DNA from 2 places in the Actinoplanes sp. 13 genome. Region 1 is predicted to be linked to the other one. Evidence: riboswitches for the same ligand, from Rfam matches in the RefSeq annotation. Region 1 holds a riboswitch; the other holds the start of a gene.
The links. Region 1 has a riboswitch for cobalamin ahead of AC0NH5_RS39130 (CbtB domain-containing protein). Riboswitches for the same ligand answer to the same signal wherever they lie in the genome.
Positions count from the first base shown of each region.

Region 2: another riboswitch for cobalamin. It lies ahead of cobN (cobaltochelatase subunit CobN); the one in region 1 lies ahead of AC0NH5_RS39130 (CbtB domain-containing protein).

Region 1 is NZ_JBVYOQ010000038.1:31,367-34,653, reverse strand. It holds gene AC0NH5_RS39140 (hypothetical protein) at 1-377, shown strand, start outside; gene AC0NH5_RS39135 (SigB/SigF/SigG family RNA polymerase sigma factor) at 489-1,286, shown strand; cobalamin riboswitch at 1,435-1,566, shown strand; gene AC0NH5_RS39130 (CbtB domain-containing protein) at 1,601-1,804, shown strand; gene AC0NH5_RS39125 (CbtA family protein) at 1,795-2,547, shown strand; gene AC0NH5_RS39120 (ribonucleotide-diphosphate reductase subunit beta) at 2,654-3,287, opposite strand, start outside.
Region 2 is NZ_JBVYOQ010000001.1:119,587-122,873, forward strand. It holds gene cobN (cobaltochelatase subunit CobN) at 1-2,189, opposite strand, end outside; cobalamin riboswitch at 2,224-2,347, opposite strand; gene AC0NH5_RS00500 (precorrin-3B synthase) at 2,428-3,287, shown strand, end outside.

The DNA of each region.
Region 1 (3,287 bases):
TGGCCACGGTCGCCGACCGGCCGGACAACGTGCCGCTGATGGGCGCCGCGGTCCTCGCCATGATCGCCATGATGGTAGGCCTGGCGCTGGCCACCGCCGGTCTCACCAACTCGCCGGAGCACGCCCAGGTGACCACGCTGCCGGTCAGCCTCGGCGTCATCGCGGTGGTCAGCTGGGTGGGCATCAGCGGCACCGCGGAGCTCACCCTGCTGAAGCGGCTGCTGCCCGGCGGCTCGGCCACCGAGCTGGTGATGAACGCCTGGAACGGCGGTGCCGCGATCGGCGACTCGCTGTTGCTGCTGGCCCCGACGTTCAGCTGGGTCGTGGTGGCGGTGGCGCTGGCCGCCCGGATGTTCCGCTGGGAACCGCGCCGCTGACCCCTCGGGGCCGTTCCGGATCTTTTTTGTTTAGGACGCGCGGGGAGTTGGGCACTAGGGGTGCCACGCATCGCAAGGCAAGTGCATCGCAAGGCAGAAGCTAGGAGCCCCATGACCGCCGTCGCTGTTTCCGCAAGCCGCACGTCCGACTCCACCAGGACCACCGATGCGGCAAGCGAATTGATCGCTGCGATGGCGGCACTGCCCGCCGACCACCCGTCCCGGCCCCGGGTCCGCGACGAGGCGATCGAGGCGTGGCTGCCGCTGGCCCGCCACCTGGCCAACCGCTACGCCGGCCGCGGCGAGCCGGTCGACGACCTCCAGCAGGTCGCCGTGATGGGCCTGATCAAGGCGGTGGACCGCTTCGAGGCCGACCGCGGCGTCGACTTCGCCGGCTTCGCGATCCCGACCATCGTCGGCGAGCTCAAGCGGCACTTCCGCGACCGCACCTGGTCCATCCGCGTGCCCCGCCGGCTGCAGGAGCTGCGCCTGGCGATCACCGCGGCGAACAACGACCTCGCGCACACCCTGGGCCGCTCCGCCACCGTCGCGGACATCGCCGCCCACCTCGGCATCTCCGAGGAAGAGGTGCTGGAGGGCCTGGAGGGCGCCCGCGCCTACAACTCCACCAGCCTCTCCACCCCGGCCAACGCCGAGGGCAGCACCACGCTCGGCGACACCCTCGGCGAGCAGGACAACGGCTTCGAGCTGGCCGAACTGCGCGTCTCGCTCGGGCCGGCCCTGGCCACCCTGGACGAGCGCGAGCAGAAGATCGTGAGCCTGCGCTTCTACGGCAACCTGACCCAGTCGGAGATCGCGCAGCAGATCGGGATCTCGCAGATGCACGTGTCCCGGCTGCTCTCCAAGGCCCTGGTCAAGCTCCGCCGCCACATCGACGGCGCCGCCTGATCACCGCACCCCCCGCACGTCCGCGCCGCCGAGGGCCATCCTCGGCGGCGCATTTTTATGACCTTCGCATCAGCCGCCGGCCGGTTGTCCGGAAGAGACGAAGACGACCATGGCGGACCGGGGCTGACCGTTGTGCCGATGCGGCGGTGGCAACTAGGTTGAGGTCAGTCATCTGCGGCAACGCGAGGGAAACCGGTGAGAGTCCGGTGCGGTCGCGCCACTGTGACCGGTCCAGTCCTGGGCCGGGAGTCAGGAAGCTCGCCTGCCGCAGCCCCACGAACGGGACGCGTCATCCCGTAGGAGGTCTGGTCTTCATGTCCGACGTTCGATCCGCCCGGCCCACCGCCGCCCCGGCGATCTCCCGCCGCCTCGCCGGCACCGCAGCCGGGGTCGTCGCCACGATGCTGCTGCTGGCCTACCTGGTCGCCTTCGACAACGGCGCCGTCTCGCAGAGCGGCATGTTCCTGCACGAACTGATGCACGACGGCCGGCACCTGCTGGGCGTTCCGTGCCACTGACCCACCGATTCGGCTCCCTCCTGCTTCGCGGCCTGCTCGCCGGGCTGATCGCCGGGCTGCTGGCCGGCGGTTTCGCGTTCGTGTTCGGGGAGCCGCACGTGGAGGCGGCCATCGCGATCGAGGAGGCCGCCGCGCACGCGTCCGGCGACGCCGGCCACCACGACGGGGAGCCCTTGGTCAGCCGGGGCGGGCAGAAAGCCGGTCTGGTGCTGGCCACCACGCTCTACGGGGTGGCCGTCGGCGGTATCCTCGCCGTCGCGTTCGCGCTGCTGCGGGGCCGGCTGCGGACCCGCAGCGACAGCCGGGCCGCGCTCCAGCTGGCCGGCTCGGCGCTGCTCGGCGCGGTGCTCGTGCCGTTCGCAAAATATCCGCCGAACCCGCCCGCGGTCGGCGACCCGGCCACCATCAACCAGCGCACCTGGAGCTATCTGGCGGTGCTGGTGCTCGGGCTGGTCGCGGTCTGGGCCGCGGTGATCGCCGCGCGCACCCAGCGGACCGAGTCGCGGCGGGCCGCCGCGGCCGTGGCCGGCTTCCTGGTCGTGGTCGCGGTCGCCTACCTGCTGCTGCCCCGCATCAACGAGGTGCCGGCGACGTTCCCGCCGGCGCTGCTGTGGGACTTCCGGATCACGTCGCTCGGCGTGCAGGCGGTGCTGTGGACCGTGCTGGGCCTGGCGTACGCCGCCTTGCTCACCCCGCGCACCACCCACGCCGAGCCCGCGCCCGTCCCGCAAACCAGTGTGTGAAGTTCGGGTCCGTATCGGACCCGAACTTCACACACTGATCGCGCTCCGGCCCGCGAGTGTGGTGACTTGGGGTGCGCACGGGACCCCAAGTCACCACAACGGTGCGTCAGAAGTCGTCGTCGAAGCTGACGGAGCCGGTCACGCCGACCTGATAGGCCGAGACCCGCCGCTCGAAGAAGTTCGACAACTCCTGCACGTCCTGCAGCTCCATGAACGCGAACGGGTTCTTGCTGCCGTAGACCGGCTCGATCCCCAGCGCCTGCAACCGCCGGTCCGCGACGTGCTGCAGGTACTCCCGCATGTCAGTCAGCGACATCCCGGAGACGCCCTGCTCCAGCAGGTCCGCCGCGAACTGGACCTCACACTCGACCGCCTCGGCCAGCATGTCGCGGACCTGCTGCTCCAGGGCCGCGTCGAACAGGTCGGGCTCCTCCTGCCGCACGGTGTCGACCACGTCGAACGCGAACGCCATGTGCATGCTCTCGTCGCGGAACACCCAGTTGGTGCCGGAGGCGAGCCCCTGCAGCACGCCGCGGGAGCGCAGGAAGTAGACGTACGCGAAGGCGCCGTAGAAGAACAGTCCCTCGATGCACGCCGCGAAGCAGATCAGGTTCAGCAGGAACGCCCGCCGGTCGTCCTTCGAGGTGAGCGTTCGCAGCTCGAAGACCGAGTCGATCCACTTGAAGCAGAACTCGGCCTTGCGCGCGATCGACGGGATGTTGTCGACCGCGGCGAACGCG
Region 2 (3,287 bases), on a different contig from region 1:
ACGTCCGGATCGTCGGAGAGATCCACAGAGGTGGGCCAGCCCGCGGCCTCCATCTTGACGATCAGCTCACGGGCCTCGGCCTCCACCCGATCGGTTTCGGCCGTCGACGCGTCCTCGGCCAGACCCAGCGCCTCCCGCAGGCCGGGGAGAGCGGCCACCTGCCCGGCCCACATCTGCCGGGCGCGCAGCATGGCCAGAACCAGGTTGATCCGCGCCTCGCCGGCCGGCGCCGCCCCAAGGACGTGCAGGCCGTCCCGGATCTGCACGTCCTTGACCTCACACAGCCATCCGTCGATGTGCATGATGAAGTCGTCGAACTCTTCGTCGTCCGGGCGGTGCGCCTGCCCCAGGTCGTGGTCCATCTTGGCCGCCTGGATCAGCGTCCAGATCTGCGCCCGGATCGCCGGCAGCTTCGCCGGGTCCAGCGCCGCGATGTTGGCGTGCTCGTCGAGCAGCTGCTCCAGCCGGGCGATGTCGCCGTACGACTCGGCCCGGGCCATCGGCGGGATCAGGTGGTCGACGAGCGTCGCGTGCGCCCGCCGCTTCGCCTGGGTCCCCTCCCCCGGGTCGTTCACCAGGAACGGGTAGATCAACGGCAGGTCGCCCAGCGCCGCGTCGGTGCCGTCCGAGGCCGACATCCCGACGTTCTTGCCCGGCAGCCACTCCAGGTTGCCGTGCTTGCCGACGTGCACCACCGCGTGCGCGCCGAAGTCGTCGGCCAGCCACCGGTAAGCGGCCAGGTAGTGGTGGCTCGGCGGCAGGTCGGGGTCGTGGTAGATGGCCACCGGGTTGGCCCCGAAGCCGCGCGGCGGCTGCACCATCACCACGATGTTCTCGTCGCGCAGCGCCGCCAGTACGATGTCGCCGCCGTCCACGTAGAGCTCACCCGGCGCCGGGCCCCAGTGCTGCTCCACGCTCTGCCGGAAGTCGGCCGGCAGGCCTGAGAACCACTGCCGGTAACGGTCGCCGGAGATCCGCACCGGGTTCGTCGCCAGCTGCTCCTCGGTGAGCCAGTCCGGGTCCTGCCCGCCGGCCGCGATGAGCGTGTGCATCAGCCCGTCGCCGTCGTAGGAGCCGAAGTTCCCGATCCGGTAACCCCGGCCGGCGAGGGCGGCCAGCAACGCGACCGTCGAGGCAGGGGTGTCGAGACCGACCGCGTTGCCGATCCGCGAGTGCTTCGTCGGGTAGGCCGACAGCATCAGCGCGATTCGGCGGTCGGCGGGCGGCACGTGCCGCAGCCGGGCGTGCGCCAGCGCGATGCCGGCCACCCGGGCGGCCCGTTCCGGGTCGGCCACGTAGACCGACAGACCGTCCGGGTCGATCTCCTTGAACGAGAACGGCACCGTGATGATCCGCCCGTCGAACTCGGGGATCGCCACCTGGGTGGCCGCGTCCAGCGGCGACAGCCCGTCGTCGCTGGCCTCCCACGTCGCCCGCGAGCTGGTCAGGCACAGCCCCTGCAGGATCGGCACGTCCAGGTCGGCGAGCACCCCGACGTCCCACGCCTCGTCGTCGCCACCGGCCGAGGCGGTCGCCGGTTTCGTCCCGCCGGCCGCCAGCACCGTCACCACCAGAGCGTCCGCCTTGCGCAGCTCGGCGAGCAGGTCGTCCGGCGCGGTCCGCAGCGAGGCCGTGTAGATCGGCAGCGCCCGGCCGCCCTTCGCCTCGATCGCCTGGCAGAGGGCCTCGACGAACGCGGTGTTCCCGGCCATGTGGTGAGCGCGGTAATAGAGGACCGCGACCGTCGGTGAGCCCTCCCCCGACTTCCGCGGCAGGACGCCCCACTGCGGCGCGGCTTCGGCGGGCGCGAACCCGTTGCCGGTCAGCAGCACCGTGTCGGAGAGGAAGTCGTGCAACGCGGCCAGGTTGGCGGAGCCGCCCTGCGCCAGGTACACGTGGGCGTCCGCCGCTACACCGGCCGGCACCGTGGAGAGCTTCATCAGATCGGCGTCCGGCGCCTGCTCACCGCCGAGCACGACCACCGGGGTCTCGCCGCCGAGCAGCGTGTCCAGGCCCTCTTCCCAGGCCCGGCGCCCGCCCAGGATCCGCACCACGACCAGCGAGACCCCGTCGAGCAGGGCGGGCAGGTCGTCCACCGAGGTCCGGGCCGGGTTCGCCAGCCGCCAGGCCGAGCCGCTGGCCCGGGCGCTGAGCAGGTCGGTGTCGGACGTCGACAGCAGCAGAAACACGCGTGCGCTCCCCTCGGGGTCCGCGCCCCGGGTAGTAGAGATCACGGCGACCGGAGTTCCTGGCTCCCGGGCGAGACGCCCGGTGACAGTGGCGGGACCGCGCCGGAATCGCACCGGCTTCCTCCGCGGCGTCGCCGCCGTTCTCAGACACGCTACTCGATGCCGGTGACAGCTCCGGCTGTGATGCTGCCGACCCGAGGATGCACCCGGCACGGTGACCGGTCGTAGTATCCGCACGGTGACCTCCCCCCGCTCCTCCGACGTCGACGCCTGCCCGGGCGCGCTGCGGCTGCACGCCGCCGCCGACGGGCTGCTGGCGCGCGTCCGGCTGCCCGGGGGCGAGGTGACCGGCGCTCAGCTGGGCACTCTGCGGGCGCTGGCCGAGGAGTTCGGCGACGGCTGCCTGGAGGTGACCTCACGGGCGAACCTCCAGCTCAGAGCACTTCGAGCGGGGGACACAGAGGTCTTGGCGGCGGGCTTGCGGGAGGCGGGGCTGCTGCCTTCGCCGGCCCACGACGCGGTACGCAACATAGCGGCGCCCCCGTTGGCCGGCGCGCGAGAACGGCACCTGGTCCGGGCGCTCGACGCAGCGATCCTCGCCGATCCCGAGCTGGCCCGCCTGCCCGGGAAGTTCCTGTTCGCGATCGGTCACGTGCCGCTCGCCGCCGACGTCGCCGCCGTCTGGTCGGGCGACTGCTTCGCGATCCGGTTCGCCGGTCACGACACCGGTCTGCGGGTCACTGCCGAGCGGGTCGCACCGACGCTGGTGACCGCCGCGCACGCGTTCCTGGCCGAGCGGGAGGCGCAGCGCGGTGCCGGCCCGGCGGCGTGGCGGCTGCGGGAGCTCGGCGACGGCCCGGCCCGGGTCTCGCAGCGGGTGGCCGCCGCGCTCGGGCTGACTGCCGGCGCTGTGCGGGCGGCGGCACCGGCCGCCGGGCCGGCGCCGGGTGACCTGCTCGGCCTGCTGGAGCAGCCGGACGGACGGTCCGCGGTCGGCGCTCTGGTGCCGTTGGGACGGCTGTCGCCCGTACCCCTGAAGGTTCTGGAGAAGGCCGAACGGCTGGTCGTCACGCCCTGGCGTGGGGTGATCGTGGCCGA